3 regions of the Streptomyces sp. NPDC001843 genome follow, and region 2 is predicted to be linked to each of the others. Evidence: riboswitches for the same ligand, from Rfam matches in the RefSeq annotation. Region 2 holds a riboswitch; each other region holds the start of a gene.
The links. Region 2 has a riboswitch for S-adenosylmethionine ahead of ACFYZQ_RS26720 (amino acid ABC transporter permease). Riboswitches for the same ligand answer to the same signal wherever they lie in the genome.

Region 1 (7,132 bases), on a different contig from region 2:
CCGGCGCCAAGGAGCGCGCGATACGGGAGGAACTCGGCCTGGCCCCGGTCCGCTACTACCAGCTCCTCAACGCCCTCCTCGACGACGAGCGGGCCCTGGCCCACGACCCGGTCACGGTCAACCGCCTGCGCCGGGTCCGGGAGTCGCGGCGGGCCGAGCGGTAGCCGCTGCGCGGGGCTTGGCCGGGGGGTCGGCACCCCGGGGGCCTGCCCTGCCCTGGGGCTCCGCCCCAGACCCCGCCAGGGGCTGCGCCCCTGCACCCCGGCGCTTCCCACCCACCCACCCGTGACGGTCGGCTGGAAAGTCGCCCCACCCTGGGGCTCCGCCCCGGACCCCGGCGGGGGCTCCGTCCCCTGCACCCCTCGCAGGACTCCGTCCCCCCGCGCCCCTCGCGGGAGCGGTGAAGCTCCCAGGAGTGCATCCGCGGTTGCGTGGATAGGGTCGATCCATGGGCACCCACACGACGGACTCCACGGACCCGGACAACCCCATGGACCCGCTGCCGACCCCCGTCACCCAGTCCGGGCGGGACGGGCTGAACGCGCTGCTCGCCAGGCCCCGCTCCGCGGTGGTCGGGCTCGATTTCGACGGGACGCTGGCGCCGATCGTCGCGGAGCCCGACCAGGCCCGCGCCCACGCGCAGGCGGTCCCGGCGCTCGCCGCCCTCGCCCCCAAGGTGGCCGCCGTCGCCGTGGTCACCGGCCGCCCGGCCGGGGTCGCGGTGCGCTACGGCGGCTTCGCGGGCGTACCCGGACTGGAGCACCTCGTCGTCCTCGGCCACTACGGCGCCGAACGCTGGGACGCCGTCACCGGCACCGTCAACGCCCCCGCCCCACACCCCGGCGTCACCGCCGTCCGCGCCGAGCTGCCCGGCTTCCTCGACCGCATCGGCGCCTGGCGCGGCACCTGGATCGAGGAGAAGGGCCGGGCCGTCGCCGTGCACACCCGCCGCGCCGAGGACCCGCAGGCCGCCTTCGAGGCCCTGCGTGAACCCCTCACCGACCTCGCCGCCCGCAACGGCCTGATCGTCGAGCCCGGCCGCATGGTCCTCGAACTCCGCCCGCCCGGCATGGACAAGGGCGTCGCCCTGCTGGAGTACGTTCGCGAGGCCGGCGCCGAGGCCGTCCTCTACGCGGGCGACGACCTGGGCGACCTCCCCGCCTTCGCCGCCGTCGACAAACTGCGCTCCGACGGCGTCCCCGGCCTCCTCGTCTGCAGCGGCAGCACGGAGGTCACGGAGCTCGCGGAACGCGCGGACCTGGTGGTGGACGGCCCCGAGGGCGTCGTGTCCCTGCTGCGCGGGCTTGCGGCGGCACTCGGCTGAGACCCGAGGCAACCGACCGGTGCCCGCTGGGCGTGTCCGGCCGGTTGCCAGGCAGTCGAGCGGTTGCCTGCCGGATCCGTCCGACCGACTGCCGGGTCCGTCCGTCGCCCGGCGGGCCGCCCAGCGACTGCCCGCCGGGCCTGCCCGGCCCGCCCCGCCACGGGGCAGCGAGTGTCCCGCCCCGCGTCAGTCCTCCAGTGCGTGCAGTTGGTCCAGGAACCACTGGGCCGGAGGCAAGGCCGTGGCCGCCGCAGTGAGGCGCTTGGTGCGCTCGGCGCGCTCGCCGTCGGACATGGTGAGCGCCTGGTGGAGGGCGTGCGCCGTGCCGGCGATGTCGTACGGGTTCACCGTCACCGCGTCCTCGCCCAGCTCCTCGTACGCGCCGGCCTCCCGGGACAGCACCAGCGCGCAGCCCTCGTCGGAGACGACCGGGACCTCCTTGGCGACCAGGTTCATGCCGTCCCGGATGGGGTTGACCAGGGCGACGTCGGCCAGCCGGTACGCGGCCAGGGAGCGGGCGAAGTCGTCCTTGACGTGGAGGACGACCGGGGTCCAGCCCGGGGTGCCGTACGCGGCGTTGATCTCCTCCGCCACCCGTTGCACCTCGGCGGTGTAGTCGCGGTACACCGCGAGGTCCTGCCGGGAGGGGTAGGCGAACGCCACGTGCACCACCCGCTCGCGCCACTCCGGGTGGTCGTCGAGGAGCTCACGGTAGGCCAGCAGCCCGCGCACGATGTTCTTCGACAGCTCCGTGCGGTCGACCCGGACGATCGTCTTGCGTGCCCTGCCGTCGGGCGCCGTACCGATCTCCGTCCGCAGCGCCGTCATCCGCTCGTCCACGTCCGGCCGGTGCGCCCGCTGCCGCAGGAAGTCCGCGTCCGCGCCCAGACCGTGCACCCCGATCCGAGTGCCGGACACGGCGTCGGCCCCGAGGACGGCTTCGCAGCAGGCGGTGAACGCGTCCGCCCAGCGCTGGGTGAGGAAGCCCGCCCGGTCCGCGCCCAGGATCCCGCCGAGCAGTTCGGCGGCGATGTCGTCGGGGAGCAGCCGGAAGTAGTCCGGCGGCGCCCACGGGGTGTGCGAGAAGTGGCCGATGCGCAGGTCGGGGCGGAGTTCCCGGAGCATCCGGGGAGCCAGCGCCAGGTGGTAGTCCTGGACGACCACCACCGCGCCCTGCGCCGCCTCCTCGGCCAGGGCTTCGGCGAACGCCCGGTTGTAGGCCTCGTAGGACGCCCACTGGCGACGGAACTCCGCGTCCAGGACGGGCTCCAGCGGGGTCTGGTACAGCATGTGGTGGACGAACCACAGCACCGAGTTGGCGATGCCGTTGTACGCGTCGGAGAACACCGTCGCGTCGATGTCGATCATGCGGACCTGCTGCCCGCCGGTCGCGTCCTCGGAGAGCCGCCGACCGCCGTGGGAGCGGCGCACCGCCTCCCGGTCGGCGTCGCTCAGCGCGGCGCACACCCAGAGCGCGTTCGCGTCCGGGCCGATGGCCGACAGCCCGGACACCAGTCCGCCGCCACCCCGCTTGGCGTGCAGCGAACCGTCCTCGCGGACTTCGTACGAAACCGGGCCGCGATTGGACGCGACCAGCACCTCAGCACCGTGCGTGGAAGCCATGAGTCTCAACCTAGCCCGGCCCGGAAACGCTCAAACGTACGGTTCCCTCCCCGGCGGAGTGACACGGCCGGGGTCAGGCCACCCGGCGCGCGGCGTACTCGGCGATCTCCGCCATCGGCGGCCGCTCCTCCGTGTCCACGGAGTAGGTGCGCGGCTCGAAGCCCTCCTCGCCCCGCTCGAACTGGGTGAGCGAGGGCCGGACGAGGTGGCCGCGGGCCAGGCGGAGCTGGGCGGTGCGGTAGATGGCGGCGGCCATCCGGCCGAGCGCCTGCCCGTCCTGGTGGCGGTGCTTGCGCACCCCGACGTCCACCTGGGCCAGGGCGTCCAGGCCCACCAGGTGCAGGGCGTCGACCAGCATGCCCAGTTCCACCCCGTACCCGACGGGGAAGGGCAGCTGCTCCAGCAGCGAGCGGCGGGCCGCGTACTCACCGCCGAGCGGCTGCACGAACCCCGCAAGCTGCGGCCAGTGCATGTTGAGCAGCGGGCGCGCCATCAGCTCGGTGACCCGGCCGCCCTGGCCCGCGGTCCCGGCGAGCGGACGGTCGTACATGCCCTTGACCAGGTCCACGTCCGGGTCGGTCAGCAGCGGGCCGACGATCCCCGAGACGAAGTCGGAGGAGAACTCCTTCAGGTCGGCGTCGATGAAGCAGACGATGTCCCCCTCGGTGACGAGGAGCGAACGCCACAGCACCTCGCCCTTGCCGGGCACGGCCGGTATCCGCGGCAGGACGTCGTCGCGGTGGACGACCCGGGCGCCCGCCGCGGCGGCCACCTCGGAGGTGCGGTCGGTGGACCCCGAGTCGACGACCACGATCTCGTCGACGAGCGGGGTCTGCTGCATCAGGTCGTGGCGGATGATCGCGACGATGTCGCCGACCGTCTCCTCCTCGTTGAGCGCGGGCAGCACGACACTGACCGACTGGCCCGTGCGCTGCTTCGCGGCCAGGATCTGGTGGAGCGGGCGATCGGTCACGGACCAGGAGCGGGTGCTCAGCCAGCGCTCGACTTCTTCCAGCACGGTGGGCGGCTCCTCACTGTTTGTCTCGCGGTTCGGACGACTATCTCAACTGTCCCGGCCTTCGGTTACAGTCTTGAACAACGCGGATGACCATCGCATGTCCGAGGTCACCGTTGTTCACAACCGCACACACAACCGCATACCGCTCATCCAGAGGGGCAGAGGGACACGGCCCGATGAAGCCCCGGCAACCCTCCAGTCGGTTCTCGTAGATCAGTTGGACCAGTCCTGATCGTTCCGCGAGGCTCCCGGCTAGGGAAGGTGCCAAATCCGTCTCACGGCGAGATGCGTCGTGAGGAAGATGAGGAGAAAGGGCCTCGCCTCACATGGCTGTGCAGACTGCTGCAAGCACCACCGACTCCACCGTAGACCTCGGCCCCGCCGCTGCTCTGAGCTGCCGCGAGTGCGGCCACCGGGTACCGCTCGGACCGGTCTTCGCCTGCGAGGAGTGTTTCGGCCCGCTCGAGATCGCCTACGACTTCTCGGCCTACGAAACCGAGGAGCTGAGGAAGCGGATCGAGGCGGGACCCGCGAACATCTGGCGCTACGCACCCCTGCTGCCCGTCCCGGCGGACGTGGCGACCAAGCCCAACATCAACCCCGGCTGGACCCAGCTCGTCCAGGCCGACAACCTCGCCCGTGAGCTCGGCATCGAGGCTTCGCACCTGTACGTGAAGGACGACTCCGGCAACCCGACGCACTCCTTCAAGGACCGTGTGGTCGCGCAGGCACTGGAGGCGGCGCGGGCCTTCGGTTTCACCACCCTGTCCTGCTCCTCCACCGGCAACCTGGCCGGCGCGGTCGGTGCCGCGGCGGCCCGGGCCGGCTTCCGTTCCTGCGTGTTCATCCCGCACGACCTGGAGCAGGGCAAGGTCGTCATGGCCGCGGTCTACGGCGGCGAGCTCGTCGGCATCGAGGGCAACTACGACGACGTGAACCGCTTCTGCTCCGAGCTGATCGGCGACCCGGCCGGCGAGGGCTGGGGCTTCGTCAACGTCAACCTGAGGCCGTACTACGCGGAGGGGTCCAAGACCCTGGCGTACGAGATCTGCGAGCAGCTCGGCTGGCGGCTCCCGGACCAGATCGTCGTCCCGATCGCCTCCGGCTCCCAGCTCACCAAGATCGACAAGGGGCTGCAGGAGCTGATCAAGCTCGGCCTCGTCGAGGACCGGCCCTACAAGATCTTCGGCGCCCAGGCCCAGGGCTGCTCGCCGGTGTCGACCGCGTTCAAGGCGGGCCACGACGTGGTGCGCCCGCAGAAGCCCGACACCATCGCCAAGTCCCTCGCCATCGGCAACCCGGCGGACGGGCCGTACGTCCTGGACATCGCGCGCCGCACCGGCGGGGCGGTGGAGGACGTGACGGACGAGCAGGTGGTGGACGCCATCAAGCTGCTCGCCCGCACGGAGGGCATCTTCGCGGAGACGGCGGGCGGTGTGACGGTGGGCGTCACGCGCAAGCTGCTGGAGAACGGCGTCCTCGACCCGACCAAGACGACCGTCGTCCTCAACACGGGCGACGGCCTGAAGACCCTGGACGCGGTGGCAGGCACCGGCCTGACCGCCACGATCCGCCCGAACCTCGACTCCTTCCGAGAGGCTGGCCTGGCATGAGCGTGACCGTCCGCATCCCCACCATCCTGCGCACCTACACGGGCGGCCAGGCAGAGGTCCAGGCAGAGGGCACGACCCTCGGCGAGGTCATCGCCGACCTGGAGAAGAACCACACCGGGATCGCCGCCCGCGTCCTGGACGACCAGGGCAAGCTGCGCCGCTTCGTCAACGTGTACGTCAACGACGACGACGTGCGCTTCGAGCAGGGGCTGGAGACCACGACTCCGGACGGTGCGGGCGTCTCCATCATTCCGGCCGTCGCCGGCGGCTGACCGAATGACTGATCATTACCGTCGGTAACACCGGTTACCGAGAGTTCATCGAATTGCCCTCGCCGTGAGAGAAACGGAGGGGGCAATTCTGTGTGGTTGAGCGCGGTAGAGTTGGGGAACGCGCTCCCGGAACGCGGGTCGGGGGCCCTGGAATCGCGCCGCACATCCGACAGGATGTAGCCAAAGTGTGCGAATGTTTTGCGCCTTATGTGCCCTTTGCGGGGCCCGACTTGCCCCGGATTCAGCCGAATTTTTGGCAGATTCCCGACCGGCGTCGTCCAGATTTCTCGTCCGATTGACCTGTTGCAGACGGCAGTTGGACAGATACATTCAGCCGCGGTCGACGCGTTCCGGCGCACGCCCCCAATCCATGGGGGGTGAGGTCTGACCCGGATCCGCGAAGTGTGGATCTGTGCAAGGGCCAGTAATAGGGGAGTTAGGCATGGCTCAGGGCACCGTCAAGTGGTTCAACGCGGAGAAGGGGTACGGCTTCATCGCGGTCGACGGTGGTGCGGATGTTTTCGTCCACTACAGCGCGATCCAGATGGACGGTTACCGCACCCTGGAAGAGGGTCAGCGGGTCGATTTCGAGATCTCGCAGGGCCAGAAGGGTCCGCAGGCGGACATGGTTCGGCTCGCGACCAGCTGAAGCACGCGCCGACCCGCACGACGTTCTTCTGTACATCTTCGAAGGGCCCGTACCCCCCGGGGTGCGGGCCCTTCGGCCTGCCCGGACACCCGTGGGGCCCGCTGTTCACCTGGCTATCCGCTCGAGCCGCTTGCACTCGGCATGGGCGAGTGCTAATCATTGGCGTTAGCACTCTGAAGGTGAGAGTGACAATGAAGGACCGGGTCGGTGAGGCCCGCAGGCCAAGTGGGGCAAGGAACCACGCGGCCCGCGAGCCGTCCGTCGCGGGCGCGGGCGCGGTCCGAAGGAATCACCCCCAGTCCTGGAGGGACCACTTCACATGGCCAAGATCATCGCGTTCGACGAGGAGGCGCGGCGCGGCCTCGAGCGCGGCATGAACCAGCTCGCGGACGCCGTGAAGGTGACGCTCGGCCCCAAGGGCCGCAACGTCGTCCTCGAGAAGAAGTGGGGCGCGCCCACGATCACCAACGACGGTGTCTCCATCGCCAAGGAGATCGAGCTCGAGGACCCGTACGAGAAGATCGGCGCCGAGCTGGTCAAGGAAGTCGCCAAGAAGACGGACGACGTCGCCGGTGACGGTACGACCACGGCGACCGTTCTGGCCCAGGCGCTGGTCCGCGAGGGTCTGCGCAA
Region 2 (7,132 bases):
TGAGGACGGCGTCCAGACGGCCGCGTACCTGGTCGGTGCGTTCGTCCGGCTCCAGGAAGTGCGAGGACTGCGGGCCGAGGCCGTCCTCGATGGTCACGAAGTCGAGGAGACCGGCCTCCGCCTCGGCGACCAGGTCGGCCCAGTAGCCGGCGGTGAACAGGTCCCGGGGCCGGGCGGCCGGCTCGCGCCAGGACGCCGGGTGCCAGCCGGTGCCGTCCAGGGCGACGGCGAGGTGCAGGGGGGAAGAGGGAGTCGATGACACGAGGGTGCCTTCCTGGAGGTCCGTACGAGAGCGCCGGCCCGGAGATGGACGGGCGCACGGCGAGGGAGAGGACGGATCAGGAGCAACAGAGGGCGCCGGCCACGCGCTGCAGGTCGATGTGCGGCCGGGAGTGCAGTACGACGGAGCGGCTCGGCTTCAGAGCGCGGGGGCGGACCACACGTGTCATGTCCGCCACCTCCGTACGCATCTCGTGGTGAGTCACAACAGCCCTCTCCGGCCGGATGTTCCCGGACTGCGCACCTGTGACGTGCATGGTCGACATGCCGGGTGAGGGCTGGTCAGGAGTTGTCCAGCGGCAGCCCGGGCGGGTTGACCTCGGCCTTGGCGACGGCCTCGTCGGAGAGGTTGTAGGCGGCCAGCCACTTGGCGTACTGACCGTTCTTGATCAGGTGGTTGATGGCGTCCGCGAACGGCTTGGCCAGTCCGCTGTCCTTCTTCGTGGTCGCCGCGATCAGGCCCTGCAGGCCGGCGCCGGCGCCGGAGAAGGTGCCCGCGCTGCGGGTGGGGTTCGGCGACTTGGCGGTCTGCCGGACGTGGTAGGCGACACCGGGGTTGGCGGCGAAGTAGGCGTCGATCCTGCCGCCGCTCAGCGCCAGGTAGGTGGCGTTCTTGCTCTGGTAGTGCTTGACCGTGAGGGCCTTGCCCTCCTTCTTCAGCTTCGTCTGCCACTCCAGCAGGATCTTCTCCTGGTTGGTGCCGTTGTCGACGGCGACCGTCTTCCCGGCGAGGTCCTCGTAGTTGCCGTCGAAGTTCCAGGTGCTCTTCTTCAGCACCTCGAAGCCGACGTTGTCCTTGCGGTAGGAGGCGAAGTCGTACTTCTTCTTGCGTTCCTCGGTGTCGGTGATGTTGGCGAAGGCGGCGTCGTACCTGCCGCTGTCGATGCCGACGAACATGTTCTCCCAAGTGGCGTCGGAGAACTGCGGCGCGAGTCCGAGAACCGCGGCGACCAGGCGGCCGAGGTCCGGTTCGGCTCCGGTGAGGGTCTTCTGGTCGCCGCCGATGTAGGCCAGCGGCGGGAAGCCGTCGGGCAGGGCGCCGACACCGATCCTCAGGGTGCCACTCTTGCGGATCGCGGCGGGCAGCTCGGCGTTGAGAGCCTTCACCTCGGAGACCTTCAGCTCGGTCTGCTTGGCCGCGCCGTTGGACACCCGGCCCACGGTCACCGTGCCGGCGGCGTCGGTGGTGGTGGCGGCTTCGCTGTCACCACCGCAGGCGGCGAGCCCGGTGGCCAGGGTGGCGACCGTGGTCGCCGCGGTGATGCCGCGTATCAGGCTGCGTCGGGAGAAGTGGCTGGGCATGGCTGTCCTTGTCGTTCGGGACGGGTGATGGTGAGGGGGTTCAGAGGACCCTGCTGAGGAAGTCCCGGGTCCGCTCGTGCTGGGGACGGTCCAACACCTGGGAGGGCGGCCCCTGTTCGACGATCCTTCCGCCGTCGATGAAGACGACCCGGTCGGCGACCTCGCGGGCGAAGCCGATCTCGTGGGTGACGATGACGAGCGTGGTGCCGCTGGTCGCCAGGTCCTTGATGACGGAGAGGACCTCGCCGACGAGTTCGGGGTCGAGCGCCGAGGTCGGCTCGTCGAAGAGGATGATCCCGGGACGCAGCGCGAGGGCGCGGGCGATGGCGACGCGCTGCTGCTGGCCGCCGGACAGCTGCCGCGGGTAGGCGCCGGTACGGTCGCCGAGGCCGACCCGGGTGAGCAGTTCGCGTGCCAGTTCCTGTGCCTGGGCCCTGGTCAGCTTTCCGGTGGCGACGGGGGCGGCGGCGACGTTGTCGAGGACGCTCAGGTGCGGGAAGAGGTTGAAGTTCTGGAAGACGAAACCGATCCGGCCGCGCTGGGCCAGGATGGCGCGCTCGCTGAGTTCCTTCAGCCGCGCCCCGTTCCGCTTCACACCGATCAGCTCGCCGCCGACGCTGACATGGCCCACCTCGGGCTTCTCCAGGTGGTTGATGACCCGCAGCAGGGTCGACTTGCCGGAGCCGGAGGGCCCGAGGATCACGGTGACCTCGCCGGGGCGCACGGTCAGGTCGATGCCGTCCAGGACGCGGTGGGTGCCGTACCACTTGTGGACGTCGTGCACCTCCAGGGCGGCCGGGGTCGTCTCCAGGGTGTCGGTGGCGGTCATACGGTGGCCTCCCTGCGCAGCCGGGCCCGGAAGTCCGCGAGGCCCGCCCGCGCCTTCTGCAGCGGGGTCGGCGGCAGGCTGCGGGTGGCACCGCGGGCGAAGTACCGCTCGACGTAGAACTGGACGACGGACACGACGCTGGTCAGGATCAGGTACCAGACGGTGGCGACGAGCAGCAGCGGCACGATGTCGCCGGGGTAGGTGCTGCCCATGGTCTGCACCGAGCCGAACAGGTCGAGCAGGGAGACGTAGAACACCAGGGACGTGCTCTTGATCAGGCCGATGAGCTGGTTGACGTAGTTCGGGGTGATGGACCTCAGGGCCTGCGGGAAGACGATCCGGGTGAACTGGTAGCCCTTGGGCAGACCGAGTGCGGCCGCCGCCTCGTGCTGGCCCTGGTCGACGGAGAGGATGCCACCGCGCACGACCTCGGCCGCGTACGCCGCCTCGTTGAGGCTGAGGCCGATGACGGCGACCGTCATGTCGGTGGCCAGCTTCGACTCGTCGAAGGTGACGAAGGCCGGCCCGAAGGGGATGCCGAGGCTCAGCGTCTTGTACAGGGCTGAGAAGTTGTAGAGGAAGATCAGGACGACGATCAGCGGGACCGAGCGGAACAGCCAGGTGTAGGTCCAGCTCACCGCCCGGAGCACCGGGCTGCCGGACAGCCGGCCGAGGGCCAGCACGATGCCGCCGAGCAGACCCAGCACGGCGCTGAGCGCGGCCGCTTCGAGGGTGACGACGAGCCCGTCGAGGATCGTGGGACGCAGGAACCAGTAGCGGAAGCGGTCCCACTGGTAGAAGGGGTTCGTGGCCAGTCCGTGCAGGATCTGTGCGACGAGCACGAGGACGACGGCGGTGACGATCCACCGTCCGGGCCGCCGCAACGGCTGAACGCGCTGTGCTACGAAGGCCTTTGACGGTGTTTCGGCGGGTGGTGCCTCGGCGAGGGACACGGCTGCGCCTGGGGGTTCACTCATGGCGGGCTCCGGGGATTCGGACACCCCGGGACCGCGGCGGACCGGACGCGGGCCGCTACGGCGCTGGGGCACGAGGCGGCACACGGGAACGCACGGGAACCGGGGGCTGGTCGGACGACGGCACACCGTACGGACGGTGTCCGTCAGGACGCGGGGGCCGGCTGGGAGGTGGGGTCAGCCCCGACAGCGGGCACGGCCCGGTGCGGTACACAGTGCGCTGTTGACCCGGAGCAGGTCGACGGCACGATCGGCGACGAGGAGTCCGGCGTACGGCGGTACGCAGCCCTGGGTACGGCCCGTGGCCGTCCTGGGAGCTGCGTACATGGCGTCACCTGTCACTGTTCCGGCCCCAGGGGGCCCTCGCGCTTACCGAAGTCGTCGTCCGGTCCGGTCGTCACCTGGGGCACCCCACCGCGATGCGAGGGTTGCCGGTCAGCGAGCCAGGGCTTGGCGCTGACGCTCATGACCTTCTGAGCTGCAAGTAATGCAGTCGGCCGTTCCAATGTCAACGGCCGTCCGAGGAGTGGACCTGGCTGACCCGGTCTCACCTGCGGTAAGAGCCCTGCGGGTCCGTGGCGTGCCCCGTCCAGTCCAGGATCTGGACGGCCGCTCCGGCGGCCTCCAGGCCCTGGCAGTGGCCGTGGTGACGGAGTGCGATGCCGTCCAGGTCGAGGTGGGTCCCGAAGGCGGGGTGGGCCGCCAGGCGCCGGGCGTAGGCCCACAGCACCGGGTACCCGGCGATGCGGTGCACGGCACCGGCGTCGAGGTGGCAGCGGTGCACGGTGTCCAACTGCACCAGGGCCACCCAGAGTTCGACGTCGGCGGCGGTGAGCCGGCCGGCGACGAGGTACTCCTCGCCGTCCAGATACCGCTCCAGCCTGCCCAGCGTGTCCAGCAGCAGATCGAGTGCGGCGGCACGCTGCGCGGGATCCGCGTCGGCCTGTCCGGCGCGCTGCGCGGCCTCCTGGATGCCTTCGGCGCAGAGCCTTTCGACGGCTTCGATCTGGCTCTCGGTGCCGCACGGATACAGCGAGGTGGGGCCGTCCGGGCAGAAGCGGTCGAGGTCGCGCAGGATGTCCGGGGTGTGGGTGCTGACGATGCGCCCTGACCAGTCGTCGCTGAGCACCGGGGCGAGGGCCGGCCCGGTGTAGTGGTGTGCGCTCGCCTCGTACAGCGGACCCAGGGCCGAGTGGCCGCCGCCGGGACGGTCCGGTACGGCCGGCAGGAGCGTGACCGGGCATTCGTGGTCGAGGCCGAGCAGGCTGTGCCCTATGGCCAGGCGCAGCCCGTCGGGACAGGCGGTGGAGAGATGGAGCCGGTAGCGGTGCGGCACGGCGTGGTGGCCGCTGCGCGCGTCCCGGCCGAGGCGACCCCGGAAGACGGGGACGGTGCGGTGGGCGGACGGGACGGCGGCGAGCGGTGTGATGGACATGCGTCTCCCCGGGAGCGGGCGCGCGGACGTACGCGCGGCGGAAGCGTCGTCGGACAGTGGGCGCCAGGGTGTGCGGGAGGGTCCGGGGTGCCCGGACGGGCCGGGCGGGTCAGGGGGTCGCCCGGGACCGGCTCAGGAGGCTGATCGCGCGCTGCAGACACGCAGCAGGTCGATGTGCCGGCGGGAGGTGAGCAGGGGCGAGGTCGGCGTACGGCTCACTCGGCTGGTGACCGTCTCCAAGCGCCTCATGCTTCCCTACCTGTTCACTAGGATTCCCATCTGGAGTGTCGATCCGGCTCGGGGCGACGTCAAGGGGGCGTCCACCCCTGGGACACCGGACGGGTGAACGGGACGGGGCCGCGCCGTGGCCTCGGCGACCACCACGCCCCCCATATCGACGTATCGCAGGGCCGGCGCACGGTGGACTGGAGGCGGGCGGACCCCAGGACGCAGGCATCTGTCCGGGCTCGGCGATATGTGACATAGTACTGATGTGGCGAAGCGACTGACCTGCGATGTCGTGGTGGTCGGCGCCGGGATGACGGGCGCGGCCTGCGCGTGGTACGCGGCGCGGGCGGGCCTGGACGTCGTCCTCGTCGACCGGGGTCCGGTGGCCGGCGGCACGACCGGCGCGGGCGAGGGCAATCTGCTCGTCTCCGACAAGGAACCGGGACCTGAGCTGGAACTCGCCCTGCTGTCCGCCCGGTTGTGGTCGGAGCTGGCCCGTGAGGACGGTCCGGGCTTCGAGTACGAGGCGAAGGGCGGCGTCGTCGTGGCCGCGACGCCCGGTGACCTCGCCGCTCTTGCCGGCTTCGCCGACGCCCAGCGGGCCGCCGGTGTCACCGCGGTGCCCGTCGACGCCGACGGGCTCCCCGACCTCGAACCGCATCTGGCACCCGGACTCGCCGGCGCCGTGCACTACCCCCAGGACGCCCAGGTCATGCCGGCCCTGGCCGCCGCCCGTCTGGTCCGCGCCTCGGGTGCCCGGCTGCGCACCGGATGGACGGTGACCGGCGTGCTGCGCACGGCCCGGGGGGCGGTGCTCGGTGTGCGCACCGACCGGGGGGACGTCCACGCGCCGACCGTGGTGAACGCCGCCGGGACCTGGGGCGGCGACCTGGCCCGCCTCGCCGGCGTCCACCTTCCCGTCCTCCCGAGGCGCGGCTTCGTGCTGGTCACCGAGCCGCTGCCCCGGCTGGTGCGGCACAAGGTGTACGCCGCGGACTACGTGGCCGACGTGGCCAGCGACTCGGCCGCGCTGCAGACCTCGCCGGTCGTCGAGGGCACGGCCGCCGGGCCCGTCCTCATCGGTGCGAGCCGGGAGCGGGTCGGCTTCGACCGCTCGTTCTCGCTGCCCGTGGTGCGGGCACTCGCCGCCGGGGCCACCCGGCTGTTCCCGTTCCTGGAGCGGGTGCGCGCGATGCGGACCTACCTCGGCTTCCGGCCGTATCTGCCCGATCACCTGCCCGCGATCGGCCCCGACCCGCGGGTGCCCGGACTCGTCCACGCCTGCGGGCACGAGGGCGCGGGCATCGGACTGGCCACCGGGACGGGTCACTTGATCGCCCAGGTGCTGACCGGGGCACCGCCGGAACTGCCCCTCGCGCCCTTCCGGCCCGAGCGCTTCGCGACGAACGGGGTGAACACGGCGTGAACCCGATGGAGTTGACCCGGGCACGGCCCGGCCCCGCCTTCACCGTCACCTTCGACGGCCGCGCGATCGAGGCACTGCCCGGCCAGACGGTCGCCGCCGCGCTGTGGGCGGCGGGTGTGACCGCGTGGCGCACCACCCGGCGTGAGGGCCGCCCCCGCGGGGTGTTCTGCGGCATCGGGGTCTGCTTCGACTGCCTGGTCACGGTCAACGGCCGCCCGAACCAACGGGCTTGCCTGGTGCCCGCACGGCCGGGCGATGTCATCGTCTCGCAGGAGGGGACTGGACACGATGGCCGCGACGGCTGAGCGGGGGCACCTCGCCGTGATCGGCGCGGGCCCGGCGGGGCTCGCCGCGGCCCTCGCCGCCGCCGCACGGGGGGTGGGCGTCACCCTCGTGGACGCCGGCACCGAGGCCGGCGGCCAGTTCTACCGGCAGCCCGCCGCCGCCCTCGGGGCACGCCGCGCCGGGGCGCTCCACCACCAGTGGCACACCTGGGAACGGCTGCGGGACGGACTCGAGGAGCATCGCGCCACCGGACGGGTCGGCCATCTGACGGACCACCATGTGTGGTGTGTGGAGCGCGAGTCCGCCGGCTTCGTCGTGCACGCGCTGCGCGGCCCCACGCAGGAGGAGCCCGCGACGGTGCGTGCCGACGCGGT
Region 3 (7,132 bases), on a different contig from region 2:
CGCCACCGGGTCTCGGCGGTCGGCAGGGGAACCGGCATCGTGACTGTTCGCTTCCTTCTAGTGTCCGTGGTCCGTGACACATCGTCTCCGCGACGCGTGTGGCTCGTAACCCTACGGCCTGGCGGCAACTCGCCGCCCGTCCGTCCACGGCGGCGAGGCGGTTCCTGCACTTGCGTCCCGTTACGTCATGCTCTGTAGCCATGATCAGCAAGTCGACGCCGATGACGTACGCCCTGATCGTCCTGTGCTGTCTGCTGTTCCTGCTGGGTCCGGCGGGCGGGCTCAATCCGGCCTACGGCTCCGGCGACGCCCTGCTCGCCGCCCAGCGGGCCTACTTCCGGCGCTGGGGCGTGATCCCCGCCGAGCTGTTCGACGGCCCGGCCCGGACCGCCCTCACCCCGGCCACGGCGCTGTTCGTGCACGGCAGCTGGGTGCATCTGCTGGGCAACATGCTCTTCCTCTACGTCTTCGGGGCGATGACCGAGGAACGGATGGGCCGCGTGCAGTTCACCCTGTTCTACGTCGGCTGCGGCTATCTGGCGCTGCTCGGCTACGCCGCCGCCAACGCCGCCTCCGAACAGTCCCTGGTGGGGGCCTCCGGGGCGATCTCGGCGGTCCTCGGCGCGTTCCTCTACCTGTTCCCCGGCGCCCGCGTCACCAGTCTCCTCCCCTTCCTGTTCTTCCTTCCGCTGCGCTTCCCCGCCTGGGTGGTCCTGCCCTTCTGGGCGGCCCTGCAGTGGCTGGCGGCGGGCCGCGCCCCCCAGGGACCGGGTGTGGCCTACCTGGCGCACCTGGTGGGCTTCGGCCTGGGCTTCGTCGTCGCGTGGATGCTGTTCGGGCGGGTGAACAGGGGCTGCCCTAGAGTTGAGGCCGCCCCAGCCCAGGCCCCCGAGGGAGAGAACCAGCCGTGATCACCGCGATCGTGCTCATCAAGACCAGCGTGGACCGGATCCCCGAGATCGCGGAGCGGATCGCCTCGCTGGACAGCGTCAGCGAGGTCTTCTCGGTCACCGGCACCTACGACCTGATCGCCATGGTCCGGGTGCGGCAGCACGAGGACCTGGCGGACGTCATCCCCGGCCGGATCAGCAAGATCCCCGGCGTGGAGGCCACCGACACGCACGTGGCCTTCCGCACCTACTCCCAGCACGACCTGGAGGCGGCGTTCGCGATCGGGCTGGACAACTGAGGCCTGTCCGGCCGGTCCGGCGCCAGGCGCCCAGGCCGGCCGCCGCGATGCCGGTGGCCGGGGCTCGTGGATGCGGCGGCTGCTGACCACCACGGAGGTGGGCGGCCCGCGGAGACCTGGGGTGCGTCACTGAAGGACGGATTCCGAGCCGGCGCCGCCCGCGGGCGTGGTGAGCCGCACGTCCGCGGGCCTGGGCGAGGTACAGCCGTGATGGCCGCGGTGGTCACACCGCCGGGACGCAGCGGCCGTCCTCGGTGCGGTAGCGCCACTTGGCGCCGTCCCGGACGAGTTCCCTCACCGCGTTCACGAACCGCTCCACGTGCTCGTCCGGCGTTCCCGCGCCGAAGCTGACGCGGATGGCGTTGAGGGACTTCTCGCCGGGCGCGGCCTCGGGGGCGCCGCACTCGCCCTGTGTCTGCGGGTCGCTGCCCAGCAGGGTGCGGACGAGGGGGTGGGCGCAGAACAGGCCGTCGCGGACGCCGATGCCGTACTCGGCGGAGAGCGCGGCGGCGAAGTGGGAGCTGTTCCAGCCCTCGACGACGAACGAGATGACGCCGACGCGCGGGGCGTCGTCGCCGAAGAGGGACAGGACCCGGACTTCCGGGATCTCGGCGAGGCCCGCGCGGACCTTCGCGATCAGGTGCTGCTCGCGGGCGACCAGGGCGTCGAAGCCCGCCTCGTCGAGCGCCTTGCAGGCCGAGGCGATGGAGTAGGCGCCGATGACGTTCGGGGAGCCGGCCTCGTGGCGGGCCGCGCTGTCGTGCCACTCCACGTCCACTCCCCCGTCGTCACGCCGGGTGACCTTGCGGCTGGCGCCGCCGCCCGCGAGGTACGGCTCGGCCGCGCGCAGCCAGTCGGCGCGGCCGGCCAGCACACCGGAGCCGAACGGGGCGTACAGCTTGTGCCCGGAGAAGGCGACCCAGTCGACGTCCAGCTCCCTGAGGCTCACCGGGTGGTGCGGGGCGAGCTGGGCGGCGTCCAGGACGATCCGGGCGCCGTGCGCGTGGGCGGCGGCGGCCAGCTCGCGGACCGGCCACAGTTCGCCGGTGACGTTGGAGGCGCCGGTGACGCAGACCAGGGCCGGGCCGTAGCCCCCTTCGATCGACACAGTGCGCTCGGCGAGGGCCCGCTCCAGCGTGTCGACGGCCTGCCGCGGGCTGCGGGGGGCGTCGAGGTAGGTGACCCGTGCGTCCTGCCAGGGCAGCAGGGAGGCGTGGTGCTCGGTCTCGAAGACGAAGACCTGGCAGTCGGCGGGGAGCGCGCGGGCCAGGAGGTTCAGCGAGTCCGTGGTCGACCGGGTGAAGACGACCTGGTCGTCCGCCCGGCAGCCGAGGAAGTCGGCGACGGTCTTCCGGGCGTTCTCGAAGAGGTCCGTGGAGAGCTGCGAGAGGTATCCGGCGCCCCGGTGCACGCTGCCGTAGTACGGGGCGTACGCGGCCACGTCGTCCCAGACCCGCTGGAGCGCGGGGGCGCTGGCCGCGTAGTCGAGCGCGGCGTAGGTGACCTCGCCACCCGTGACGAGCGGAACGGTGACATCACGGCCCAGAACGGGCAGCGGGGCACAGACGGACTGGTCGGCGGCAACGGCGGAGACGGACATGGGTGTACTCCCGTGAAGGCAGGCGGAACTCACCGCACGAGCGGACGGCGCTCAAGCACGGATGAGGTGAAAAGGGGGATGCGGAGGCGGGGCTCGACGCCCTAGCGCATTCGCTTGCTCACGGAAGGCTCCCTCGTCGACCAGGACCCCTGGTGTGCGAGGGGTCCGCGCTTGCCGTAGACCTCGCTGCCTACGGCCTGGTCTTCACCCGGGGCACCCCGCCACGGACGGAGGGTTGCCGGACAGTCGGCCGGGGCCGAATGACTGTCACTCATGACCTGGTCAGAGAAAGTACGTGGGCTGATCACCGTCCGCAACTCGTGTCCGGATGGCGGGACGGCGGTCCTTGGGCCGGGTTCACCGCACGGCGTGGTGTCCGTGGTGCCGGGACCAGCGGACGCCGAACAGCACCAGGTCGGCCACCAGGATGACCGCGCCGATGACCAGGAGCCAGAACAGCCCGTGCGCCGCCACGCCGATGAGTCCCAGGATGATCGCCACGAGGATCAGGAACAGGAAGAGCGCCATGGGTGACCACATCCTCCGACGGGTCGGTCAGCCGCGCGCGAGACGGCGCCCGCGTTCGGCAGCGGCCTCGTAGGGCCTGTCGTAGTGTTCGTAGATCTCGTGCTCCCGCTCGACCGGCAGGACGTCGTCCATGCCGATGGACGGTGCCTTCTTCACCTGCCCCCTGGGGTGGGCCACCTTCACGTACCCGGGTCCGAGGGTCGCCTCGTCGAGGGGGACGAAGACGAGCCGGTGCCGGGTCGGCAGTCCGGTGCGGACGGTGACCATGGCAGGCGTGTCGGTGGTGGTGTCCACGTAGACCGCTTCCAGGGCGCCGATCTTGCGGCCCCTGGGATCGATCACGTCGCGGTTGCGCCACTCGCGGATATCGGCTGAGTGGATCATGCCTAGCTCCTTGCGGCCCGTGTTCCCGGGCACCCCACGCCGAGACGGAGCGGCCGCGGGACCGCTTTGTCACGGTTTCACTGTACTCCCGCGGCTGCCCGGCGTTACTCGTTGCTCGCCGCCACCCAGCGGTCGAGGGTCCGCCTGGCCGATCCCGAGTCGATCGACTCGGCCGCCTTGCGCATCCCGGCACGCAACTGCTCGGCCAGCGGTTCCCGCGTCGGGTCCAGGGCCACCAGCGCCGCCGCCGAGTTGAGCAGGACGGCGTCGCGGACGGGGCCCGTCTCGCCGTCGAGCAGGCGCAGCGCCACGTCGGCGTTGTACGACGGGTCACCGCCGCGCAGCGCCTCCACCGGCACCAGCTCGATGCCGACGTCCCGCGGGTCGAAGGTCTCCTCGGTGACCTTGCCGTCCCTGACCACCCAGACGTGGGAGGTGGACGTCGTGGTCAGCTCGTCGAGGCCGTCGTCGCCGCGGAAGACGAGCGAGGAGTTGCCGCGTCCGGCCAGGACGCCCGCGATCATCGGCGCCAGGCGGGGGTCGGCGACGCCGACCGCCTGCGCCTTCACCTTCGCCGGGTTGGTCAGCGGCCCGAGTGCGTTGAAGACCGTCCGGATGCCCAACTGGCCGCGGGCGGCGGCCACATGGCGCAGCGCCGGGTGGAACTTCACCGCGAAGCAGAAGGTGATGCCCGCCTCCTCCGCGACCTCGGCCACCCGCTGTGGCGTCAGGTCCAGATTGACGCCCAGCTTCTCCAGTACGTCGGACGAGCCCGAGGCCGACGAGGCGGCCCGGTTGCCGTGTTTGACGACCTTCGCGCCCGTTCCGGCCACCACGAGCGCCGACATCGTGGAGATGTTCACCGTCTTCGCGCCGTCGCCACCGGTGCCGACGATGTCGACCGTGCGGCCCGACACCTCGATCACGTTGGCGTGCTCGTACATCGCCCGGACCACGCCGGTGATCTCCTCGACGGTCTCGCCCTTGGCGCGCAGCGCCACCACGAAGCCGGCGATCTGCGCGTCGGTCGCCTCGCCGCGCATGATCTGGTCCATCGCCCAGGCCGTCGCGTCGGCGCTCTGGTCACGGCCGTACAGCAGGGCGTTCAGTACCTCGGGCCAGGAACGGCCCGCCGCGGTGTCGCCTCCAGCGGGGGTCACAGCGCTCATAGCCGCTCCTGATCGGTCGTAGCAGGGTGTGACCCCACCCTATCCAGCCGGGGGCATGGCGAAGGGCCCCGTCCGAACACCGGACGGGGCCCTTCGCGCGTGGCGTGGCGTGCGCAGCGATCAGTGGTGGCCGTGGCCGCTCGTGATCTCCTTGTACTCCTCGACGGTCGGCTTCGGGATCTGGTTGTCCTCGCCGTAGTAGGCGTTGCTGAGCTTGGCGCGCAGCTTCTCGCCGCCCTTGATCTTCCGCTCGACGCCGTTCTCGTCGACGGCGGGGCCGATCTGGGCCGGCTCGTACTGGTGGTGGGCCGTGAGGGTGTGCAGCTGCTCCTGGCTGAGCGGCTCGTGGACCTCGATGAACTCACCGTGCGGCAGGCGCTTGATGATGCCGGTCTCCCGGCCGTGCAGCACCTTGTCGCGGTCGCGGCGCTGCAGTCCGAGGCAGATCCGCTTGGTGACGATGAACGCGACGACCGGTCCGACGAAGAAGCCGATCCGGACGAACCAGGTGACGGCGTTGATCGACAGGTGGAAGTGCGTGGCCCACAGGTCGTTGCCGCCGCCGACCAGACCGATCATGTACACCGTCACCCAGGCGACACCGAAACCGGTGCGCGTGGGGGCGTTGCGCGGGCGGTCCAGGATGTGGTGCTCGCTCTTGTCGCCGGTGACCCAGGACTCGATGAACGGGTAGACCGCGATCGCCGCCAGCACCAGGCCGAAGAGGACCAGCGGGATGAACACGCCCAGGACGAGCGTGTGACCCCAGAAGTTGATCTCCCAGCCGGGCATGTAGCGGACCAGACCCTCGGCGAAGCCCATGTACCAGTCGGGCTGGGCGCCGGTGGACACCTGGTCCGGGCGGTAGGGGCCCATGGCCCAGATCGGGTTGATCTGGGCGACCGCCGCGATGGCCGCGATGATGCCGAAGACCAGGAAGAAGAAGCCTCCGGCCTTGGCCATGTAGACCGGCAGCAGCGGCATGCCGACGACGTTGTTGTTCGTCTTGCCGGGGCCCGCGAACTGCGTGTGCTTGTGGTAGAAGACCAGGATCAGGTGGCCCACGACCAGGCCGAGCATGATGCCCGGCAGCAGCAGGATGTGGATCGAGTAGAACCGGGCCACGAAGTCGTGGCCGGGGAACTCGCCGCCGAAGAGGAAGAACGAGATGTACGTGCCGACGATCGGCATGGACAGGATCGCGCCCTCGGTGAAGCGCACACCCGTGCCGGACAGCAGGTCGTCCGGGAGCGAGTAACCGGTGAAGCCGGTGAACATGCCCAGGACGAACAGCAGGAAGCCGAACAGCCAGTTGATCTCACGCGGCTTGCGGAACGCGCCGGTGAAGAACACGCGCATCATGTGCACGAACATGCCGGCGAGGAAGATCAGCGCGGCCCAGTGGTGGATCTGCCGGACGAGCAGACCACCGCGCACGTCGAAGGAGATGTGCAGGGTCGAGCTGAACGCCTCACTCATCAGCTGTCCCTGCAGCGGGACGTAGCTGCCGTGGTACTCCACCTCGTTCATCGACGGGTGGAAGAACAGCGTCAGGTACACACCCGTGAGGATGATGATGATGAAGCTGTAGAGGCAGACCTCACCCAACATGAACGACCAGTGGTCGGGGAAGATCTTGCGCATGTTGGCCTTGGCCAGGGAGTAGATCCCGAGCCGGCCGTCGGCCCAGTCGGCGACGCGCTCGCCGGCCGGTGCCTTCCCGCGGGGGCGGGTCTGGTCGTTGGCTGCAGTACTCATCCGCGCTCCCAGAATGCAGGACCGACGGGCTCCTCGAAGTCGCCGAGCGCCTGGAGGTAGCCCTCGTCGTTCACGCCGATGCGGAGCTGGGGCAGGGCGTGACCGGCGGGGCCGAAGATCACTCGGGCACCGTCGGAGAGGTCGAAGGTGGACTGGTGGCACGGGCACAGCACGTGGTGCGTCTGCTGCTCGTACAGGGAGATCGGGCAACCGACGTGGGTGCAGATCTTCGAGTACGCGACGATGCCCTCGTGCGACCACTCGAGCTCGCGCTTGTCCTTGATGTTGTCCGGCTGGAGCCGGATGATCATCAGGGCCGCCTTGGCGATCTCGTTCTGGAAATCCTCCTGCGCCTCCTCCAGGCCCTCGGGCTTGGCGAAGGTGAGCGAACCGACCTGCACGTCCTCGGGACGCAGCGGCTGGTTGGTGTTCATGTTGACCAGCAGCTTGCCCTTGGACCACAGCGTGTGGCGGAGCTTGGTCTGGGGCAGCGGACCGAGGTCG

Region 1: it holds a riboswitch for S-adenosylmethionine, as region 2 does, so the genes downstream of both, thrC (threonine synthase) here and ACFYZQ_RS26720 (amino acid ABC transporter permease) in region 2, are expected to answer to the same signal.
Region 3: it holds a riboswitch for S-adenosylmethionine, as region 2 does, so the genes downstream of both, ACFYZQ_RS01560 (aminotransferase class V-fold PLP-dependent enzyme) here and ACFYZQ_RS26720 (amino acid ABC transporter permease) in region 2, are expected to answer to the same signal.

What each region holds. Positions count from the first base shown of each region.
Region 1 covers NZ_JBIATQ010000014.1:112,295-119,426, reverse strand. The annotation lists gene ACFYZQ_RS31140 (DUF3263 domain-containing protein) at 1-164, shown strand, start outside; gene otsB (trehalose-phosphatase) at 449-1,324, shown strand; gene ACFYZQ_RS31130 (trehalose-6-phosphate synthase) at 1,511-2,947, opposite strand; gene ACFYZQ_RS31125 (glucosyl-3-phosphoglycerate synthase) at 3,021-3,965, opposite strand; SAM riboswitch class I at 4,109-4,273, shown strand; gene thrC (threonine synthase) at 4,292-5,578, shown strand; gene ACFYZQ_RS31115 (MoaD/ThiS family protein) at 5,575-5,850, shown strand; gene ACFYZQ_RS31110 (cold-shock protein) at 6,293-6,499, shown strand; gene groL (chaperonin GroEL) at 6,819-7,132, shown strand, end outside.
Region 2 covers NZ_JBIATQ010000011.1:106,848-113,979, reverse strand. The annotation lists gene ACFYZQ_RS26740 (LLM class flavin-dependent oxidoreductase) at 1-262, opposite strand, end outside; gene ACFYZQ_RS26735 (putative leader peptide) at 339-449, opposite strand; gene ACFYZQ_RS26730 (ABC transporter substrate-binding protein) at 562-1,581, opposite strand; gene ACFYZQ_RS26725 (amino acid ABC transporter ATP-binding protein) at 1,622-2,410, opposite strand; gene ACFYZQ_RS26720 (amino acid ABC transporter permease) at 2,407-3,387, opposite strand; SAM riboswitch class IV at 3,745-3,855, opposite strand; gene ACFYZQ_RS26715 (glutathione S-transferase C-terminal domain-containing protein) at 3,932-4,819, opposite strand; gene ACFYZQ_RS26710 (NAD(P)/FAD-dependent oxidoreductase) at 5,313-6,473, shown strand; gene ACFYZQ_RS26705 ((2Fe-2S)-binding protein) at 6,470-6,778, shown strand; gene ACFYZQ_RS26700 (FAD-dependent oxidoreductase) at 6,762-7,132, shown strand, end outside.
Region 3 covers NZ_JBIATQ010000001.1:335,868-342,999, forward strand. The annotation lists gene ACFYZQ_RS01545 (hypothetical protein) at 1-38, opposite strand, end outside; gene ACFYZQ_RS01550 (rhomboid family intramembrane serine protease) at 201-911, shown strand; gene ACFYZQ_RS01555 (Lrp/AsnC family transcriptional regulator) at 908-1,189, shown strand; gene ACFYZQ_RS01560 (aminotransferase class V-fold PLP-dependent enzyme) at 1,413-2,789, opposite strand; SAM riboswitch class IV at 2,952-3,068, opposite strand; gene ACFYZQ_RS01565 (hypothetical protein) at 3,147-3,317, opposite strand; gene ACFYZQ_RS01570 (PRC-barrel domain-containing protein) at 3,345-3,701, opposite strand; gene trpD (anthranilate phosphoribosyltransferase) at 3,806-4,870, opposite strand; gene ACFYZQ_RS01580 (cytochrome bc complex cytochrome b subunit) at 4,991-6,628, opposite strand; gene ACFYZQ_RS01585 (Rieske 2Fe-2S domain-containing protein) at 6,625-7,132, opposite strand, start outside.